One region of the Terrabacter sp. NPDC080008 genome, then DNA from elsewhere that is predicted to be linked to it. Evidence: riboswitches for the same ligand, from Rfam matches in the RefSeq annotation. Region 1 holds a riboswitch; the other holds the start of a gene.
The links. Region 1 has a riboswitch for cobalamin ahead of AB0316_RS18380 (ribonucleoside-diphosphate reductase subunit alpha). Riboswitches for the same ligand answer to the same signal wherever they lie in the genome.
Positions count from the first base shown of each region.

Region 1 (10,699 bases):
CTCCGTCGGGCCCGACGAGCCGGGCCTCGACACCGCAGAGGATGCGGCCCTGCGAGGACTTGTAGCGCCAGTACTCCTCGGAGCCGGGCTCCACCCGCGCCGGCGGCAGCGCGAGGGAGGCGACGGGCGAGGTCTCGGTCATCCCCCAGCCGTGGACGATGTCGATGCCGTGCCGGTCGGCGAACGCCCGGATCATCGCCGGCGGCGCGGCCGAGCCCCCGACCATGAGCATCCGGCACGACGACACGTCGGTCTCGTGGTTGTCGAGGTGGTGCAGCAGGTCGTTCCAGATCGTCGGCACGCCGGCGCCGCCGGTCACCCGCTCCGCGGCGATCATCGCGGCGAGCGGCTCGGCCTGCAGGTAGCGGTCCGGCATGACGAGGGTGGCGCCGGTGACCATGGCGCTGTAGGGGTAGCCCCAGGCGTTGGCGTGGAAGAGCGGCACGACGATGAGGAACCGGTCGGCCTGCGTGATCCCGAGCGAGGACGCGACACCCATGGCGTGCAGGTAGTTGCTCCGGTGCGAGTAGACGACGCCCTTGGGGTGGCCGGTGGTCCCGGAGGTGTAGCACATCGACGACGCGTCGTTCTCGTCGATGTCCTCGGGCCAGTCGAAGGTCGTGGGCTCGTCGGCGATGAGGGTCGCGAGGTTGTGGACGCCCTCGACATGCTCTGCGAGCGCAGCGGTGACGGCACCGTCGACGGGGCCGTTGACGATGACGTGGCGAACCTCGGGCAGGTGCGGCAGCAACCGCGAGAACGCCTCTGCCAGCGTGTTGTCCACGATGACCACCTGACTGCCACCGTGCCGGGTCACGTAGACGAGCTGCTCGGGGAAGAGCCGGATGTTGAGCGCGTGCAGCACCGCACCCATCGACGGCACGGCGAGGTAGGCCATCAGGTGCTCGGCGTTGTTCCACATGAAGGTGCCGACCCGCTGGTCCCCGGTGATGCCCAGACCTCGCAGCGCGTGGGCGAGCTGGACTGCCTGCCGGCCGAGCTCGCGGTAGCTGGTGCGGCGGGCGCCCTCGCCCGTCCACGTGACCACCTCGCTGTCGCCGTGCATCGTCGTGCCGAAGCGCAGCAGCGACGAGATCAGCAGAGGCGAGGTCTGCATGGTGCTCTTCATGTGCTGAGACTGCCACCAGCGGGACGGGACCGCACCCCCTTCGACAGACGCCCCCTCGCCGGCGTCTGGTGCGTCACAGTCCGGCGTCCGGCTGCACCGTGGCGGCTCGCGCGGGTACTGGCGACACAGAGGATGCTCGGGCAACCGGCCCCGAGCCGACGAGAGGACGAGGTGCTCCCCCATGACGCTGTCGCTGCCTGTGCTGCTGCTGGTCTTCGTCGCCGCGGCGGCAGCCATCTGGGTCGCGGGGGTCCAGCTGTCCAGGCAGACCGACGTCCTCTCCACGCGGCTGCACCTCGGTCAGGCGCTGGGCGGCCTCATCCTGCTCGCCCTTGCCACCAACCTGCCGGAGATCGCGATCGTCGCGAGCGCCTCGCTGTCGGGCAACGTCGGCGTCGCGGTCGGCAACATCCTCGGCGGCATCGCGATCCAGACGGTGGTGCTCGTGGCGCTCGACGCCTTCGGCATCCGCGGCAGGCGTCCTCTGACCTACCAGGCGGCCTCGCTCGTCCTCGTGCTCGAGGGGGTCCTCGTCGTGGCCGTGCTCGCCGTCGTCATCGCCGGCAGCCAGCTGCCCGCCGGCCTCATCTGGTGGAGGCTCACGCCAGCCCCCGTGCTGATCGCCGCCCTCTGGGTCGTCGGGCTCCTGCTGCTCCAGCGCGCGGGCAAGCACCTGCCGTGGCACGAGTCCGGTGAGGCCCCCGACAACCAGGGACCGCCGAAGGGCCACTCGCAGCAGGAGGCCGAGCACGACGCCACGTCGAAGGGCACCAGCACCGCCAAGTCGGCCACGATCTTCGGCATCTCCGCCCTCGTGACCCTGGCCGCAGGCGTGGTCCTCGAACGCAGCGGGGACGCCATCGCGGGAGACATCGGCCTCTCCGGGGTGCTCTTCGGCGCCACCGTGCTGGCCGCGGCCACCTCGCTCCCGGAGCTGTCGACGGGCCTGACGTCGGTGCGCCAGGGCGACTACCAGCTGGCGGTGAGCGACATCTTCGGAGGCAACGCCTTCCTGCCCGTGCTCTTCCTCGTGGCCACCCTGCTGTCCGGCAAGGCGGTCCTGCCGCATGCGCAGAACACCGACATCTATCTCACCGCCCTCGGCGTGCTGCTGACGATCGTCTACGTCGTCGGGCTCGTGTTCCGGCCCGAGCACCGACGAGCCCGGATGGGGCTGGACTCGATCGTCGTGCTGGTGCTGTATGCCGTCGGGGTGGCCGGCCTGTTCGCCGTCGCCAGCTCCTAGCCGCCCGGCCGGGCGCCGTGGGCCCGCGGGCGTACGCGTGCAGCCCCACGCGTACGCCCCCGGGCGACCCGGCCGTCGACGGGCGGACCGTCGCGCGTCAGCGGGTGCGGGCACCCACCTCGTAGCTCGTGTTCGTCGCCTCGAAGAAGTTGACGAGCTCGAGCGTGTCGTTGGCTGCCGCCATCCACTTGGCCGGGTTGCTGACGCCGAAGTGCGCGTCGAACCCGAGCTCCTCTAGCCGCCGGTCCGCGAGGTAGCGCACGTAGGTGTTGAGGTAGGTCGCGTTGAGCCCGAGGATCCCGTGCGGCAGCAGGTCGTGGTTGTAGCGCTCCTCCAGCTCGACCGCGTCGAGGATCATCTGCCGGATCTCGTCGGCGAACTCGGGTGTCTGCAGCTCCGGGTTCTCCTCGAGCACCGTGAGGACCAGGCTGATCCCGAACTTGAGGTGCAGGCTCTCGTCCCGCACGACCCAGTCGATGAGAGACCCGAAGTTGCGCAGCAGGTTCCGCTGCCGGAAGCTCAGCGCCACCATGAACCCGCTGTAGAACCAGATGCCCTCGAGGATGACGTTGTACGCGACGAGGTTGCGCACGAAGTCGCGCTTGCCCTCGGGCGTCGTGATGTCGAGCGTGCCCTCGGTCATGCGGCCGAGGTAGCGCAGCTCGAAGGCCTCCTTGGCGGCCATCGACGGCGTGTCCACGTGGGCGGCGTACGCGGCCTGCCGGTCGATCGGGAACGTCTCGAGGACGTACTCGAAGGCGACGCAGTGGTTGGCCTCCTCCCACATCTGCTTGGCGAGGTAGAGGTGCGCCTCCGGCGCGGCCACGTAGGGGTAGACGCCGAACGCGAGGGCCTTGTTGACGAGCAGCTCGTTGGGGTTGAAGTAGCTCATCAGGAAGGTGACGGCGTGCCTCTCCTCCTCGGTCATGCGCGCGAAGTCGGCGAGGTCCTCGCCGAGCTGGACTTCGTGTGGGAACCACGTGTTGGCCACCGCCTGCTCGTAGAGCTCGTATGCCCACGGATAGCGGATCGGCTTGAGCAGCAAACCCTCCGACAGGCCGGTGCCGAGGATGCCGGGCGTGCCATGGGCGCTCACTGGCAGGCCTCGCAGTCCAGTCGCTCCTGCGGGTCGGTGGGGCACGCGACCACCGCCTCCGCGGCGTCGAGGCCCGGTGTTGCGCGGGCGAAGCCGAAGCCCCCGCCGGCGCGGCCCGAGGCGGTCGCCTTGTTGACGCGCACCGTCGACTGCTCGGCGGTGTGGCGCGGCAACACATGCAGGTAGTAGGTCGTCTTGACGCCCATCCGCCACGCCGCGGTGTAGATCCGCGCCATCTCGGCCAGGTCGCGCGTCTCGAGGTACATGTTGCGGCTGATCGCCTGGTCGACCCACTTCTGCGCGCGGGCCGCCACGTGGAGGAACGCGTACGGCGAGAGCTGGAAGGAGGTGCGGTAGACGTCGCGGACGCTCTGCGGGACGGCGTCGATCGATTGCACGTCGCCCTGCGAGCGCAGCAGCTCCTCCCGCACGTCCTCCCACAGGCCGAGCTGCTTGAGGGTCGCGACGAGGTTGCGGTTGACCTCGAGGAACTTGCCCGAGCTCGTCGTCCGGCTGAACAGCTGTGAGAACTGCGGGTCGAGCCCGGGCGTGGTGCCGGCGACCAGTCCGATGGAGGCGGTGGGCGCCACGGCCATCAGCGTGGCATTGCGTATGCCGCCGGCGACCTTCTCGCGCAACGTGTCCCAGTCGAGCCGCGACGACCGGTCGACCTCGACGCCGATGCCGCGGTCGGCCTCGAGAGTGTCGATCGTGTCCACGGGGACGAGTCCTCGCGACCAACCGGAGCCGGCGAAGTTCGGGTAGCTGCCCCGGTTGCGCGCGAGCTCACAGCTCTCGTCGATCGCGGTGTGGCTGATGAACTCGGCGAGCCGGTCGACCAGCTCGAGGGAGGTCTCGCCGCCGTAGGTGATGCCGAGGCGCTCGACGACGTCGGTGAAGCCCATCATCCCGAGCCCGACCGCCCGGTTGTCCTCGTTGGAGCGCTCGGACTCGGCGACCGACGACAGGGTGATGTCGATGAGGTTGTCGAGCTGCCGGACGGCCGTGCGGACGGTCGCCTCGAGCCGGTCCCAGTCGACGACGGCGTCGAGGTCGGGGGCCTGGCCCGGGGCCGGAAGGGCGTCGGCGCGCAGGTGCCGGGCGAGGTTGACCGAGGCGAGGTTGCACACGGCCGTGTTGTCCCGGTCCTGCGGGAGCGTGATCTCGGTGCAGAGGTTCGACAGGTGGATCGTGCCGGTGTTGTCGTTGAGCGCCCGCAGGTTGATGGTGTCCTTCCAGGTGAGCCACGGGTGCGAGGCGGTCTGGAGGGCCACGAGGATCGCGGTGAGCTGCTCCCGGGCCCGGACGGTGCGGAACGTCCGCAGCCGGCCCTGCTCGGCCAGCGCGACGTACTCGGCGTAGCGCCGGCTGAAGGCGGCGCCGGTCAGCTCGACGAGGTCCGGGGTCTCGAGCGGGTCGAAGAGGTACCACGCCTCGTCCTGCTCGACCCGGCGCATGAACTCGTCGGAGATCCACACGGCGGTGTTGGCCGTACGGGTGCGGCGGTAGGGGTCGCCGGCCTGCTGGCGCAGGTCGAGGAACTGGGGGAAGTCGAGGTGCCAGTTCTCCATGTAGAAGCACAGCGCCCCGAACTTCTTGCCGCCGCGCGAGATGGCGCGCAGCGTCGAGTCGATGGTGTGCATGAACGGGATCGGCCCGGTGGAGGTGGTGTTGTTGCTGCGGATCGGCGAGCCCTCGGCGCGCAGCTTGGTCACCGACAGGCCGATGCCGCCGGTGCCCTTGGTGATCCACATGACGTCGCGCACGCTCTTGGCGATGTGCTCGATGTCGTCCTCCATCTGCATGACGAAGCAGTTGGACAGCTGCGGTCGCGGCGTGCCGGCGTTGACGAGCGTCGAGCCCGCGGGCAGGTACTCCAGGCGGGCCATGGCGCGGTAGAAGCGGACGGCCGCGGCGGTCGGGTCGTCCTCGTTCAGCGAGAGCCCCATCGCGACACGCATCCAGAAGTACTGCGGCACCTCGACGTCCGTGCCGCCTGGACCGGTCAGCAGGTAGCGGTTCCGCATGGTCACGACGCCGATGTAGGTGAGCAGCTCGTCGTGGCCGGGGTCGAGCTCGTCGGCGAGGCGCTCGAGGTCGAAGCCGGTCGCGAGCCGCGCGTCGAGCAGTCCGTTCTCGACGGCGTCGCGGACGTAGCCGGGGAAGCGGGCGCGGTGCAGGAGGGTCAGCTCGCGCGCGCTGTCGTAGCCGCCGAGCACCCGCTTGTAGATCGTCTTGAGCAGCAGGCGGGCCGCGACGCGGTCGAACGCCGGGTCGTCCTTGACGTCCTGGACGGCGACCTGGATGACGGCCTCGTCGAGCTGCTCGGTCGTGATGCCGTCGAAGAGCGTGATCGCGAGCTCCGAGGCGATCTGGACGGTGAGGCCGACGGCGTCCTCGAGTCCCTCGGTGGCGCGCTCGACGGCGCGGTTGATCCGGTCGGCGTCGAACGGCTCCCGGGAGCCGTCGCGCTTGGTCACCGACAGCCTCGGGGACACCGAGGACGGCGCCGAGGACGGCTCGGCGGACGTCTCCGTCCGCTCGGGGTCGTATGCGGTGGGGCCGGGTCGGGCGCTCCCGGCCCGGTCGGTCGTGTCGTGCAGTGGCGTGTTCACGGCTGTCTCCTCGCAGCGTGGGCGAACGGTCCGCCGGGCGGGAGGAGGGTGCGAGGAACGACAGCCGCTGCGGTCGCGGCGCGCTCGGCGCCACGGCCTCGAGGTTCGGCCGCTGTCCACGAGCCCTCCCTCGGGGCCTGCCGGACCACCGCGTGAGGTCTCACGCGGTGCGCTGGCAGGTCTTCGGACTCGTGGGCGTGCACACCCTCCGAAGCGCTCGGACGGTCCGTCTCCTACTGGTCGTCGCTTCCCGGGCCGGAGGCCCAGTGCTCATGACGACGGTCGTTCCCACTCACCGCTGCGGGGCAGTCCCGGACTCTCACCGGGTTCCCTCTTGCGACGACGTCCCTGGCTGGGACGCCGAACCAGCTGCGCGACAGACACTATCCCTAGTGGCCACCCGTCGCCGGGACCCCACATCTTGCGCGTGTCGTGGGTATTCCTCGTGGTGGACCGGTGGCCGGCACGGCTCGAGGGGCCGCGAGGCTAGGGAAGGAACGTGCGGAAGGCGCGGTGGAACACCTCGGCGCGGGCCGCGCCGGGCTGTCGAGGGACCTGCTCGGTCCGCAGGTAGTCGCTGAAGCCGGGCACGGCCTCCGCCTCCTCACGACCCAGCTCGCGGAAGCCCATCGACCAGTCCGCGAAGTGGCGCTCGGTGATCTGCTCGCGCAGCGCGATGGACACCGACCGGTGCCGCACGTCGCCGCAGATGCGGCGGAAGGCGTCCTCGACCACCTCGTCCGGACCCTCGAGGGTCTGCACGAAGCTGCCGTCCGCATACAGCAGCAGCCCCGTCAGGCCGGCCGCCTCGTTGTTCGAGCGGGACCGAGCCAGCAGGTCGACCAGCTCGTCCTTGCTCAGCTCACCGGTGGCCGTGCTGAAATACGTTAGCGAAAGCACCCTGCTCCTCCTGGTCGCCGCCCCTCGTGGCAGCTCGACGTCAGCTGAGGCGCGCTGCTGGGCCCTGCTGATGGAGTACGCATGCTACGCACGACGGACCTCCCGCCGGAGCCGCGCCACGACGGGATGCTCGATGTCGGTGACGCTCACGAGATCTACTGGCAGGAGTGGGGGTCCCCCGACGGCGTTCCCGCGCTCTACCTGCACGGTGGTCCGGGTGGCACCCTCGGCACCGGTCGGTACCGCGAGCGGTTCGACCTCGGCCGCACCCGCCTCGTCGGCTTCGAGCAACGAGGCTGCGGGCGCTCGACACCACACGCCTCCGACCCGCAGGTCTCCCTCGCCGGCAACACCACCATGGCGCTGGTCGGTGACATCGAACGCCTGCGTGCCCACCTCGGCATCGACGCCTGGCTCGTCAACGGCGCCTCGTGGGGGTCGACCCTGGCCCTCGCCTACGCCCAGGCCCACCCGCACCGGGTCCTGGGCCTCGTGCTCTTCGCCGTGACGACGACCAGTCGCCGGGAGGTCGACTGGATCACCGAGGGGGTCGGTGCGATCTTCCCCGAGGCATGGGACCGCTTCGCCGGTCATGCCGAACGCGCCGGCATCGGCTTCACCCGCGGTGACGGACGGCTCGTGCGGGCCTACGCCCGGCTCCTGGACTCGGCGGACGCAGCGGTGCGCGAGGCCGCCGCGCAGGAGTGGGCCCTCTGGGAGGACACCCACGTCTCACTGCCGACGGGCCGTGTGGAGCGCGACCCCCGGTGGCAGGACGGGCGGTTCCGCCTTGCCTTCGCGCGGCTGACCACGCACTACTGGTCGGCCGACGGCTTCTGCGAACCCCCGCTGCTCGAAGGCGCCGAGACGCTGCGCGACATCCCCGGTGTGCTCATCCACGGCCGACAGGACGTGTCCTCGCCACTGGTCACGGCGTGGGAGCTGCACCGCCGGTGGCCGGGCTCGCAGCTCGTCGTCGACGAGGGCGGCGGGCACGGCGGGGTGTCGATGGTGCAGCGGTGGCGCGAGGCGAACGACGCCCTCGTCGAGCGGTGGGCGCACTGACCTGCTCCCTGTGACGACGGCGCCCGACCCGGCGACCCGCGCCCCGGAGACCCGCGCCCCGGCGCCCCGCGCCCCGGAGACCCGCAGCCCGGAGACCCGCAGCCCGGAGACCCGCAGCCCGGAGACCCTCGGCCCGCCGGACTCAGCGGCCCGGTGGGTCCACCCTGGGCCGGTTGCCGGGCCCGGCGACGAAGACGGCGGCCCCGAGCACGAGCGCGGCGCCGGCGAGCTGCCACAGCCCGAGCCGCTCCCCGAGCAGGAGGTAGCCCAGGAGCACCGACACGATGGGGATCACGTAGGTCACGAGCGAGCCCACCTGCTGGCCCACCGCCCGCACCACGTCGAACTGCAGCAGGTAGGCCACGCCGGTGCCGAGGACGCCGAGCGCCAGCAGCGACAGCGCGGGCCGGACCCAGGTGCCGGTCGCGCCGGGGTCCGCGGACCACGGCGCCGCGTGGGAGCCCCGGTGCAGCGCCCACCAGGCGAGGAGGACGACGAGCATCTGCGCCGAGGCGACCACCAGCAGGGCCGCCGGCAGCTGGAGGCCACCGAGGTCCTCCTTGGCGAGGTGCTTGCGCACCCACGTCCAGCCGATGCCGTAGGAGGCGCCGGCCACCAGGGTGAAGCCGAAGCCGAGCAGGTCCGGTCGACCGGCCGCCTGCCAGGGCTGCGCGATGACGAGGACGCCGAGGAAGCCGATGCCGACCGCGGCGATCTTGCGGCCCGGGAGCCGCTCGGCCGGGAGCATGGCCGCGGTGGCCAGCACCGTCGCCATGGGCGTCGTGGCGTTGCCGATGCCCGCCAGGGCGGAGGCGACGCGCTCCTCGCCGAGCGGGAAGAGGGTGAAGGGCAGCGAGGCCAGGAGCAGCCCGACGACGAGCAGGTGCGCCCAGACCCGCCGGGAGCGCGGCAGTCGGCCGCCGCCGAGGTGGAGCAGCAACGTCACGGTGACGGCGCCGAGGACGATGCGCCCCGTCGCGATCTGCAGCGGCGCGAACCAGCCCAACGCGTACTTCATGAGCAGGAAACTCGAGCCCCAGATCAGGGCGAGCGCACCGAACTTCACCTGCCACGGCACGACGCGACGCCGCACGGCAGGCGCCGGGGTGGCGGTGGACGGGGAGACGACGTCGGCGGTGCTGGGCAGGACGCGGTCGGACACGCGCACACCCTAGACCGGGCCACCGACAGCGGACCGGGCATTTCCCGGCCGGCGCCCGTCAGCGCCCGTCGGCCCCCACCGCGCCGTCGAGGAGCTGCGCGAGGTGCACCCCTCGACGGCCCCGCAGGTCCGCCACCTGGGTGCGGCAGGAGAACCCGTCGGCCAGCACGACGGCGTCCGGGGCGGCGTCGAGGGCGGGCAGCAGGTTCTGGTCCGCCACGGCGAGCGACACCTCGTAGTGACCGACCTCGACGCCGAAGTTGCCGGCGAGGCCGCAGCAGCCGGCCAGGGTCCTCACCGTCGCACCCGTCGCGGCGAGCAGGTCGGCGTCGGCCTTCCAGCCGAGCACGGCGTGGTGGTGGCAGTGTGGCTGCGCGACCACCTCCGTGCCGCTCAGGTCGGGTGGGCTCCAGCCCGGCGTCTCGGCGAGCAGCTCGGCAAGGGTGCGCACGTGGGACGACACGATGGCCGCGTCCTCGTCACCGGGCAGCAGCTCGTGCACGTCCGAGCGGAGCACCGCCGTGCACGAGGGCTCGATGCCCACGATCGGCACGCCGGCGCGCGCGTCGGCAGCCAGGGCCGCGACGGTCCGGCGCAGGATCGTCCTGGCCGAGTCGAGCTGCCCCGTCGTGATCCACGTGAGCCCGCAGCACACCGAGCTGCTCGGCAGCCGCGGCTCGTAGCCGGCGGCCCGGAGCACTCTCACGGTGGCCGCGGCGACCTCGGGCGAGAACGAGTCGGAGAACGAGTCGGCGAACAGCACAACCGGTTTCAGCTCGGAGCGACGGGCCTCGAAGGTGCGGCGGAACGGCTTGTCGGGGAAGGCGGGGATGGAGCGGCGCCGGTCGACTCCGGCGAGCCACAGCGCCACCGGGCCGACCACGGGCAGGGTCAGTGCCCGGTTGGCCACCTTCGGCACGCGCCCAGCCAGTCGCGCCCACATCGGCAGCCGGCCGAGCGTGTAGTGCGAGCGCGGGCGCAGCCGCCGCCGGTAGGTCTGGTGCAGCACCTCGCTCTTGTAGGTCGCCATGTCGATGCCCGTGGGGCAGTCCGAGGCGCAGCCCTTGCACGACAGGCACAGGTCGAGGGAGTCGTGGACCGACGGGTGCGACCAGGGCAGCTCCCCCCGGACGACCTCCTGCAGCACGCGGGCGCGGCCCCGGGTCGAGTCCTTCTCCTCGCGCGTCGCGAGGTACGACGGGCACATCACGCCGCCGGCCGCCGAGTTGTCGGCGCGGCACTTCCCCACGCCGGTGCAGCGGTGCACGGCCTGGGCCAGGTCGCCGTCGTCGTGCGGGTAGGCCATCGCCAGCCGGCGCACCGGGAAGTGCCCGGCGGCCCGCACGTCGGCGTCCACCGGGTCCGGGTCGACGAGGACACCGGGGTTGAGCAGGTTGCCCGGGTCGAAGGCGTGCTTGATCCCGCCGAAGAGCGCGATGGCGTCGGCGGAGTACATGTGCGGGAGCAGCTCGGAGCGCGCGCGTCC
Region 1 is NZ_JBFBLC010000007.1:122,554-133,252, reverse strand. Features, by position in the region: gene AB0316_RS18395 (fatty acid--CoA ligase) at 1-1,129, opposite strand, end outside; gene AB0316_RS18390 (sodium:calcium antiporter) at 1,311-2,375, shown strand; gene AB0316_RS18385 (ribonucleotide-diphosphate reductase subunit beta) at 2,473-3,471, opposite strand; gene AB0316_RS18380 (ribonucleoside-diphosphate reductase subunit alpha) at 3,468-5,969, opposite strand; cobalamin riboswitch at 6,243-6,471, opposite strand; gene AB0316_RS18375 (BLUF domain-containing protein) at 6,573-6,986, opposite strand; gene pip (prolyl aminopeptidase) at 7,068-8,051, shown strand; gene AB0316_RS18365 (DMT family transporter) at 8,194-9,213, opposite strand; gene AB0316_RS18360 (FAD-binding and (Fe-S)-binding domain-containing protein) at 9,272-10,699, opposite strand, start outside.

Region 2 (10,699 bases), on a different contig from region 1:
CGAGGCGATGACCCCCTTCGACGGCAAGCCCTGCGGGCTGGGCGCCCGCGACACCCTGCGGACCGAGATGGGCTACCCCCTCCACGGCCAGGACCTCTCGCTGCAGATCTCGCCCGTGCAGGCGCGGGCCGGTTGGGCCGTCGGCTGGAAGAAGGACACCTTCTGGGGCAAGCCGGCGCTGGAGTCCGAGCGCGCCGACCCGACGCGTCTGATGCGCGGCCTGCTCGTCACGGGACGCGGCATCCCGCGGGCCCACTGCACCGTGTCCTTCGAGGGCGCCGCCGCGGGCGAGGTCACCTCCGGCACGTTCTCTCCCACGCTGAAGCAGGGCATTGCCCTGGCGCTGCTCGCCCCGGGCATCGCCGACGGGGCGACGGTCGAGATCGACGTGCGCGGCCGGACGCTGCCGGCGACGGTGGTCAAGCCGCCGTTCGTGCAGGTGCAGACCCGCCAGGCCTGATCGACGAGCGGCCCCGGCGCGCAGGCCGCGCCGGGGCCGACGCTCGGCCTCTGGCTCGCCGCTCAGGCGAGCGACAGCGCGATCGTGGCCGCGACGAGGCCCACGGCCAGGGACACCTCGATGGCTGCACCGATGACGTCGCCGGTGATACCGCCGAGGCGGCGCACGGCATGGCGGCGCGTCGCGAGCGCGCCACCCACCGCGGCCACCACGACCGCCGCGGACAGGGCCGCGCCGAGCCACCAGGTGCTCGAGCCGTGGCGCGCCAGGTGGGCCGCGAGCAGGCCGGCAAGGGCCGCAAGGGTCGCCACGCCGACCGACGCAGCGACCAGCTGGGCGCGGCCGACCGTGCCGGCCACCCCTTGGCCGAGACCCTCCGGACGAGCGGGGGGTATGCCGTCCCGCGCGCACACGGCGCACGCGAGCCGGCTTGCGGCGAGCGCCACGACCGCCAGCGCGGTCCCCACGGGGTCACGCAGAAGGGTCGTGAGGCAGGCGGCGTCGAGGAGCAGCACCAGCACGAGGGCGGCGGCCCCGGCCGGTCCGGTGTCGCCCCGCCGCATCACCGCGAGGGAGCGCTCCCGGTCGTGGCCGGACGTCAGGCCGTCGGCCAGGTCGGCGAGGCCGTCGAGGTGCAGGGCCCGGGACTGCAGTGTGGTCACGGTCAGCGCGAGGGTGGCTGCGACTGCCGCAGGCAGCAGGCCCGTGCCCACGACGAGGGCGAGCACGACCCAGGCGAGACCGGCGCCCACGGTCGTCGCCGGTGCGAGCAGCATGGCGAGACCCGTGACACGACGGTCGACGTGCTCCGGCGCACGGACCGGCAGCGCCGTGAACGTGCCGACGGCGAAGCGCCAGGCGTCACGCATCGCGCGTGCCGGACGCGTGGTCGCGGGTCTCGCCTCGAACGTCGGGGTCACCGGGCGTGATGGGCACGACGGGGACGACGGGGACGACGGGCGAGTCGCTGAGGTCGAGGACGCGGCCGGCGACGACGAGGTGCACGTGGCGCGCCACCGAGGAGACGCGGGCGTTGAGGCGCCCGAGCTCGTCCTGGAAGAACCGGCCCGAAGCCGTCGTCGGCACGAGTGACCAGCCGACCTCGTTCGTGACCACCACGACGGGCAGCGTTGCCGCGCAGAGGGACTCGACCAGGCGGTCCTCCTCCTGCCGGACGGCCGCCGCAGCTGCCTCGAGGTCGTCCCAGCCCACTTCGTCGACCACGGCGGTGAGCCAGGTGCCCAGGCAGTCCACGAGGACGGGCCCTGTCGCGGCGGAGACGGCGCCGGCCACGTCGGTGGTCTCGAGCGTCCGCCACGAGGACGGGCGGCGCTGCCGGTGACCCTCGACCCGGCGACGCCACTCCGCATCGTCCGGTCCTGCAGGCCCCGACGTGCCGGAGTCGGCAACCGGCTGCCCGGTCGCGACGTAGGTGACGCCCGACCGGTGGGAGAGCAGGTCCTCGGCGTGCCGGCTCTTGCCGCTGCGGACCGGGCCGGTCACGAGCGTCGTGGTCCACGCCCGGGCGGTGCCGGGCAGGCCTGAGACCTCGTGCCGGCTCATGCCAGGCCTCGCGACTCCGTGTGGGCTGTGGAGGCGGTGGAGCCCGTGGAGTCCGAGGGCGTCGAGGCCACAGAGGCGGCGGAAGCGGCAGCGTCGGTCGGGGTGGCCGAGGTGGGCGAGGTGGCCGAGGTGCCTGTCGGGACCGTGGGCTCGAAGTGCACCGGCACGCCGAACGCCGCGCGCCGGGCACCGCGGCGGAAGACCCGCAGCAGCGCCGGCCCGGCGAGCAGGACCAGCAGGGCGTTGAGCACGCCACGGGGAAGGTCCCAGCCGAGCGAGGTGGCCAGGTAGAAGACGGCGTAGTGCGCCAGGTTCTCCGACAGCGGGGCGCCCGGCACGAAGCTCATCCCGGCCGGTCCGCCGGCGCCGACGAACGGCCAGAACCACAGGTTCATGAAGGCCCCGAAGGCCAGCCCCGTCACGAGGGCGTAGGCGGCGAGGACCCATCGCTCGGCGCGGCTCCCGGCCCGTACCGGCAGCAGCCCGGCGCCGAGCCCGATGCCGCCGGCGCAGATCATCTGGAAGGGCAGCCAGGGTCCGACCCCACCCGTCAGCAGTGCCCCCGTGGTGACGGCGAGCGCGCCGGCGACGAAGCCGACGCCGGGTCCGAGGACGCAGCCGGCGACGATGACGACGAAGAACATCGGCTCGAGACCTGCGGTGCCGGCGCTGAGCAGGCGCAGCCCACCGCCGGCTGCGGCGGCCACCCCGAGCACGGCGATGGTCTTGGGCTCGAGCCGGCCGGCCGTCACCTCGGCGAGGCAGACGACGGCGAGCAGGCCGAGCAGGACGGCGAAGAACCAGGGGGCGTCGTGGCCGTGGTCGCGCGCGACGTCGCTGCTGACGAAGAAGGGCCAGGTGAAGGCGACCAGGCCGACGAGGCCGGCCAGGCACACGGCCGCTGCGGCCGGCCAGCGCAGCGGGATGACCCGCCGGCCGGTCATGCGATCCTCGCCAGGGCGCCTGCGACCTCGGCGACGGTCAGCCACGTCTGGGGCAGCAGCACCTTCGTCACCTGGGGGGCGAAGGCCGGTGACGACGCGAGCACCTCGCGTGCGGGGCCGTCGGTCACGACCTCGCCGTCGGCGAGGATGACCACGCGGTCGGCCACCTCGGCGGCCAGCTCGACGTCGTGGGTCGCCAGCACGACCGTGGTGCCTCGCTCGGCGAGGCCGGTGAGCACCTCCCCGAGCCGCTTCTTCGCGCCGTAGTCCAGCCCGCGGGTGGGCTCGTCGAGGAGGAGGAGCTCGGGCGACCCGGCCAGGATGACGGCGAGCGCGAGCTCGAGGCGCTGCCCCTCGGAGAGGTCCCGCGGATGGGTGTCGGGGGAGATGCCGCCGGAGATGCGGTCGAGCAGGGCCCACGCCGTGCCCGGAGTCGCGCCGAAGTCTGCGTCGGCCGCCTCGCACTCGGCAGCAACGGAGTCGGTGTAGAGGAGCAGCTCCGGCTGCTGTGGCACCAGCCCGACGGCGTGGATGCGCTCGCGGGCGGACAGCGCGTGCGGGTCGCGCCGCGTCGCCCCGACGCGCACGCTGCCCCCGGCGAGCCCGTGCTGGGCGGCGACCGCACCGAGCAGCGTCGACTTGCCGGCGCCGTTGCGGCCCATCAGCATCGTCACCGAGCCGCGGGCGACCGCCAGGTCCAGGCCCTCGAGCACGACCCGGCTCCCGCGCGACACGCGCACGCCGGTCAGGCTGAGGGCATCGCCCGGCCCGGTGGCCCGGCGGTCGGTCACGGCGCTGGGAGCGGTGTCGACGAGCGCCTCGCGCAGCGTCGCGGCCCGGCGCCGGGCGTCGCGGATCGACAGGGGGGTGGGCGACCACCCGGCGAGCCGGGAGAGGCCCACGACGGGCGGGTAGATCTGCGAGCGCAGCATGGCCTCGGCAGGGTCGAGCAGCTCGGACACGTGGCCCGCGTCGATGAGCAGGACGCGGTCGGCGTGGTGCACGACGCGCTCGAGCCGGTGCTCGGCGAGCACGACCGTGACCCCGAGGTCGTGCACGATGCGGTGCAGTGACGCGAGCACCTCCTCGGCCGCCACCGGGTCCAGCGCGGAGGTCGGCTCGTCGAGGACGAGCACTCGCGACCCGGCCGCGAACATCGCCGCGATGGCCACGCGCTGCTGCTGGCCCCCCGACAGGGCCCGCAGCGACCGGGCACGAAGCGGGGTGAGGCCGAACAGGTCGAGCGTCTCCTCGACCCGTCGGCGGATCGTCGTGGGGTCCAGCCCCATCGTCTCCATGCCGTACGCGACCTCGTCCTCGACGACGTCGGTGACGAAGGTGGACGAGGGGTTCTGCTCGACGAGCCCGACTACGGTGGCCAGGTCGCGAGGACGGTGCTCCGCGGTGTCGAGCCCGTCGACGCTGACGCGTCCGGTGAGCGTGCCGCCGCTGAAGTGGGGGACGAGGCCGTTGATGGTGCGCAGCAGCGTCGACTTGCCACTGCCGGTGGGCCCGACGACGAGGACGAGCTCGCCCTCGGGGATCTCGAGGGTGACGTCGTGCAGGCTGGGAGCCGGGGCGCCGGCATACTGCACCGACACGTGCTCGAAGGTGATCATGCGGTGGCCTCCCTGGGGGGCGGCGTGACCCAGGCGGGGACGGCCGCGACGAGCAAGGCGAGGACGGCGAGCAGGGGGACCGCGGGCAGCTGCGCCTGCTGGCTCGGGGTGACGCCCGACCAGCCGCGGGCCGACGCCACGACGAGCACCGCAGCCGGGAGTGTCCCGGCGAGCGCGGTGACGGTCTCGGTCCACGTCCAGCGGTCGCGTCGATGTCCCGACCGCGGGTCGCGGGAGGCGCCCACGAGCAGGCTCGCCGCGGCGAGGAGCATGCCGAGCACGAGCACCGGCAGCCCGAGGACGCCGCCGGCGGACGCGTCGAGCAGCCCGTAGAGCCCGGCGAGGACGCCGACCAGGCCGGCGAGGGCCAGTCCGGTGGCGGTGCGACGGCTGGTCGCGGTCGAGGTCACCGCACGACCGTATCCACGCGACTCCATGGAGGCGGCGAGACCGAGGGAGCGCTCGAAGGCGGTCTCGAGCACGGGGACCGCGAGGCGCCCCATCTCACGCAGCCCTCGGCCGTCGCGGCCACGCAGCGTGCGGGCCGCGCGGACCTCCCGGGCGTCGGAGAGCAGCTGGGGCGCGAAGGTGAGCCCGACGACCACGGCGGTGCCGACGTCGTAGAGCGTCGCCGGCAGGTAGCGCAGCAGTCGTCGCGGGCTCGCGAGGGCGTTCGCGGCGCCGAGGCACGCGAGGACGGCAGCCAGGCGCAGGGCGTCGTAGGCGGCATACAGCAGGGACTCGAGCGTCACCGGCCCGCCGAGGCGGATGCCGGCGGCCCACTCCGGCAGCGGCACGCTCGGCAGCGTCACGACCACCGTGGTGCCCGTGACGCCGTTGCCGAGTACGGCCGTCACGACGACCCGGAAGGCGATGACGACCCCGCCGATCGCCAGGAAGGCCGGCAGGGGGTTGGGTGTGGCCGGGTCCCGGCGCTCGCTGACCACGAGGACGCACACGCCGATGACCAGCACCAGCAGCAGCGGGTTGGTCGTGCGCGACGCCGCCGTGGCAAGGCCCAGCCCCCACAGCCACCAGGCTGCGGGGTGCTGGAGCCTCGCACGGCGCGGGTGCACGCTGACGCCGCCTCTCAGACGTTCCGGCGGCTACGTGAGCGCACGAGCAGGTAGGCGACGAGGGCGAGCAGCAGGAGCGCCACGACGACGTATGCCGCGACCGTCCCGCCGGAGGTGCCCGACGTCGGCGCCGATGCCACGTCCGAGGCCTTCGACGAGGCGGGCGCGCCGGGCGACGCGCCCGCCGACGAGGCTGCGGACGGTGCGGCGATGGTGACCGGCTCGTCCTTGGCCTTCGCCGCGGCGCTGACGTCCTTCACCGCGCCTCCGCAGTCACTCGCGGGGTAGCCGTCGACGCCACAGACCAGGCCCTTCTCGGCGCGCACGTCGCCGGCCGTCGCAAGGACGGCCGCGCTGGTCGCGTCGGTGGGCACGACGGCGCACGACGCCTTGGGCTGCGGCGGGGTGGCGCCCTCCGGGGCGTCCGCGGGACGGCCGAAGTCGAGGACGAGACCCACCCGCTTCTTGCCGCTCTGGGCCGGCGTCGTGCCGCACAGCTGGTCGAACGTGAGCTCGGCGCGCGGGAAGCGGGTCGCCGACTCGTCGGCGACGGCGAACCGCCAGCCGTCGACGGCGCCGTCCTTGGGGACCGTCTGGTCCGGGCCCTTCTGGGCGTAGGCCCAGGTGCCCTTCTCGAGCTGGAAGAAGCCCCAGTAGCGGTAGGCGGCGGCCTGGGCCGGCGCCAGCGTGAGGGCAGAGAGGCAGGCCGCGACGACGGCGGCGAGCAGCACCCGGATGGGGGCGCGACGAATGGTGGACATGGTTCCCTCCTCGCGGTCGGACACCATGTCGGGTCGCTGGCTGGAGCCGGCCCGGCGGGGTGACTCCGGTCCGCATTCCACGACAGACTGACAAAGGAGCCGTTCGGACGTGGGTTTTCCGGCTGTCCGCCCGAGCCGGCAGGCGGCACGGGGCGGAGTAACGGTTGCGGGTCAGCGCCGGATTCCCACCGGCTTGCCCCATCGTCCTTCGGTAGGGCGAACCGTCGCACGCGAGCCCTCGCCGCGTCAAACGGGCCGCCAACTAGGGTGGCGGGCATGAGCGCTGACTGGTCCTGGCTGTTCCTCGACGCCCACGGCAACCCGATGCAGGGGGAGGGGCTCGCGACCGCGGGCTTTCCCACGCAGAGCGACGCCGAGAGCTACCTCGGGGAGTCGTGGCGCGAGCTGCTCGAGGCGGGGGTGGAGGCCGTGACCCTGCGCGAGGGCGACACCGTCGTCTACGGCCCGATGAGCCTGAGGGCAGCGGAGTGACCGCCTCTTCCAGCGAGACGCTGTCGGACGGGCTGGAGCGCGACCTCCTCGGTCGCGTCGTGGCCGCGCAACGCTCGTGGCGCGCCCCCGGCGTGAGCGTCGGCGTGGTCCGCGACGGTCACCTCGTCTGGTCGGCGCACGTCGGCTCCGCTCGGCTCGGGGCCGAGACCGTGCCCGCCGACGACGACACGCAGTTCATGATCGGCTCGGTCACCAAGACGTTCACGGCCCTGGCCGTCATGTCGCTGCGAGACGAGGGTCTGCTCTCGCTCGACGACACCCTGGACACCTACCTGCCCGGCACCCGGCACGCCCGGGTCCCCTTGCGGCAGATGCTGGCCCACGCCTCGGGCTTGCAGCGTGAGCCGGTCGGCAACATCTGGGAGAGCCTCACCGCCCCGGAGCGCGAGGAGTTCCTCGCGGGGGTCGAGCAGGCCGAGCAGGTGCTCCCGCCGCACCACGCGTTCCACTACTCCAACCTCGCCTACGGGCTGCTGGGCCAGGTGGTCGAGCGGGTCGCCGGGGGCGACTGGGAGGACGTCGTGCGCGAACGCGTGATCGACCCGCTCGGCATGACGCGCACCGGCCTGACACCCGCCGACGACCGGGCTCTCGGCTACCAGGTCGACCCCTACGCCGGGACGGTCCGCGAGGAGCCGCTCTTCCCCCTGGGCGCGACGGCTCCCTTCGGTGGGCTCTGGTCGACGGTCGCCGACCTGAGCCGTTACGCCGCCTATGTCGCCGCACCCGACGACCGGGTGGTCCGGCCCGAGACGGTCGAGGAGATGTGCCGGCCGATCATCATGACCGACGTCGACTGGTGGAGCGGCGCCTACGGCCTGGGCTTCGGCATGGGCCGCCGCGGCGACCGGGTCTACGTCGGCCACGGCGGCGCGATGCCGGGCTTCCTGACCGGCCTGCGAGTGCGCCGAAAGGAGGGCGTCGGGGCGGTCGTGTTCGCCAACGCCACGTCGGGTGCGCTGACGCTGAAGCTCGCCACCGACCTCGTGGAGGCGGTCCTCGACGCCGAGCCGTCGCTCGCGGCCGCGTGGGTCCCCGAAGCGCCCCGGCCCGAGTTCGAGCCCCTCCTCGGCCTCTGGTGGTCCGAGGGCTCGCCGATCACGTTCTTCGTCCGTGACGGGCAGCTGTGGTCGCGCCTCGCCGACGACGACCCGCTGTCCGAGACGCGGTACGCCGCCGACGGCACCGACCGCTTCCGAGCCGTGGACGGCCGCGAGCGCGGCGAGCTGCTCGAGGTCGTGCGGGCCGCGGACGGATCGGTCGACAAGCTCTACTTCGCGACGTATGCCGTCACGCGGGCACCGCTCGCGTTCGCCGACCTGCAGGCCTGACCGCGCGGCAGACGTCGGACGCCGGGCAGCCCTGCAGGGGGCTGCCCGGCGTCCGGGGCGTGTGTCTGGGCGGCTTGAGGCGGACCGTCAGGCGGGGCGCTGGCCGCGGTCGACCTGCGGCTTCGGCATCCGGGTGCGCCGCATCTGGAAGGCGCGCATGATCGCGTACCACGCGTCGCCGCGCTCGGCCGAGCCGAACTTGTCCTCGATCTTGCGTCGGGTGCGGCGCCACATCAGCAGGGCGTCGCCGATGGCCACGAGGATGAGGCCGTAGACCAGGACGAAGACGAGCAGCAGGGCCCAGCTCTGGCGCACGAAGCTGAGCAGCAGCACGATGAGCATGACGGGGAGCATGAACTCGCCGATGTTCCACCGGGAGTCGACCGAGTCGCGGATGAAGCGCCGGCGCGGGCCCTTGTCGCGGGCGGGCAGGTAGCGCTCGTCGCCGGTCATCATGCCGGCGCGCTGCTTGGCCATCGCCTCGCGGCGCGCGGTCTTGTCGCGCGCGCCGGCCGCCTTGCGGTCGGTCACGATGAGCGGACGCTTGTTGAGGGCCTCCTGCTCGCGCCGCTTGGGCGTGGGCCGGTTCTTCGCGCCCGGGCGGGCCGGGTCGGCCGGCGCCGTGGGGGCGAGCTCGTCGTTGAGGGTCTTCTTGCGTCCGAACACGGGGACACTCTAAGCCGAAGGGCGCCCAGGCCCCGCATCGCGCAAGGCCGTCGCGGCTGCCCGGCCCTCAGCCGCCGGGCGGAACGCCGCGAAGGGGCACGAAGCGGTAGTGCCCGTGCGAGCTGGTGGTCAACGAGCCGCCTTCGCGCACGACCAGGGTCAGCGTCCCGGCGACCGGCACCACCATCCGGCCGCGCTCGACGAGCTGGTCTACGAGCGACTGCGGAAGCGCAGGCGCTGCGGCGGAGACCAGGATGCGGTCCCACGGGCCGTGGTCGGGGTCGCCGAGCACACCCGGCAGGGCCGGGCGGATGGAGGCCCACGGCATACGGCAGCGAGCGAGATTGGCAGCGCCCCAGCGGACGAGCTCGGGCTCCAGCTCGACACCGAGCACCCTGCCACCGGAGCCGGTCAGGTGCGCGAGCAGGGCCGTGGTCCACCCCGAGCCGGAACCGATGTCCAGCACGCGTTGGCCCGGTCGCACGTCGAGCAGGTGCAGCATCGCCGAGACGGTGCTCGGCTGCGAGCACGTCTGCCCCTGCCCGATGAGGATCGCCACGTCGTCCCGCGCCCGCGAGCGTGCCCCGGGTGGCAGGAACGCCTCACGGGGGACGGCATCGAGGGCCTGGGTGACGCGGTCGTCTCCGTCCACCACCCGATGCAAGCACGCCCGAGCGCCCGCGTCAGCCGCTGCCCTACGGGGTTCGGCGTGGGGCGCGGGCGAGGACGTGCACCAGCGTCCCGAGCGCCCGGTACGGGTCGGTCGAGCCCAGACGCTCCTCGACCTCGAGCAGCACCGACAGCTCCTCGGGGCCTGGGGTCGCGGCGTCCAGCGGGACGTCGTCGCTCGCGACGCGGATGCCGTACCACGCGTCGACGTGCAGACCGGCCGCTTCGAGGTTGCGATGCAACGACGCGAGGCTGTCCGCCCGGGCGTCCACCCCGATCTCGTTGCGGTAGAGGGCATCCCGCCCCTCCTGCGCCGCGCGGCGCTGCTCGTCGAGCATCGCCTGCGCCGCCGGCCAGTCGTGCCGCACGGCCGGGCGCCAGGCCATCGCGTCGCCGTTGCGGGTGACGATCGAGAGCAGCCCGCCGGGGGCGAGCCGTGCCGCGAGCGCCGCCACGGCGGCCCTGCTCTCGGGCAGGTACATCAGCACCCCGTGGCAGAGCACGACGTCGTATGCCGTCCCGCGCGTCGCGTCCGACAGCCCCGCGAGGTCGGCGTCCACCAGCGACACCCGGGCGCGGTCCTCCTCGTCCAGGGCCGCGGCGTCCTCGGTGAAGACGGCCCGCATGCGCGGGTCCGGCTCCACCGCCGTCACGACGTGGCCGGCCCGCGCGAGGCGCAGTGCCTGGGTGCCCTGGCCCGCCCCGACGTCGAGGACCGTGAGCGGCCGGGCGGACAGGTGGGCGGACAGCTGGCGCGCCACCAGCTCCTGGCGCACGACGTTGCGCAGGTTGCCGAGCCGCTCGAGCCAGTGCTGCTGCCCCGCAAGGAAGGTGTTGTCTCCCACCCGGCGAACCTACCCAAGGCGGACCCGCGACGCGGGTGATCAGACCGGCGACGGCACCGGCCTGCTCGTGGGTAGGGTCGGGCAGGTGACTGACGACGTGCTCACCCCCGACCAGATCCAGCAGATCCGCGACCGTGTGGCAGGCCTGATGCCAGAGGTCCGCGCCGACCTCGAGGCGCTGGTGCGCATCCCCAGTGTCTCGGCGTCCTCGTTCGACCAGAGCCAGGTCGCCCGCAGCGCGGAGGCCGTCGC
Region 2 is NZ_JBFBLC010000002.1:293,136-303,834, forward strand. Features, by position in the region: gene gcvT (glycine cleavage system aminomethyltransferase GcvT) at 1-460, shown strand, start outside; gene AB0316_RS07310 (adenosylcobinamide-GDP ribazoletransferase) at 523-1,329, opposite strand; gene AB0316_RS07315 (bifunctional adenosylcobinamide kinase/adenosylcobinamide-phosphate guanylyltransferase) at 1,322-2,023, opposite strand; gene AB0316_RS07320 (ECF transporter S component) at 2,020-2,967, opposite strand; gene AB0316_RS07325 (ATP-binding cassette domain-containing protein) at 2,964-4,586, opposite strand; gene AB0316_RS07330 (energy-coupling factor transporter transmembrane component T) at 4,583-5,662, opposite strand; gene AB0316_RS07335 (SCO2322 family protein) at 5,677-6,423, opposite strand; cobalamin riboswitch at 6,514-6,665, opposite strand; gene AB0316_RS07340 (hypothetical protein) at 6,700-6,915, shown strand; gene AB0316_RS07345 (serine hydrolase domain-containing protein) at 6,912-8,267, shown strand; gene AB0316_RS07350 (DUF3043 domain-containing protein) at 8,355-8,933, opposite strand; gene AB0316_RS07355 (protein-L-isoaspartate O-methyltransferase) at 9,001-9,585, opposite strand; gene AB0316_RS07360 (methyltransferase domain-containing protein) at 9,629-10,447, opposite strand; gene AB0316_RS07365 (dipeptidase) at 10,533-10,699, shown strand, end outside.
Region 2: another riboswitch for cobalamin. It lies ahead of AB0316_RS07335 (SCO2322 family protein); the one in region 1 lies ahead of AB0316_RS18380 (ribonucleoside-diphosphate reductase subunit alpha).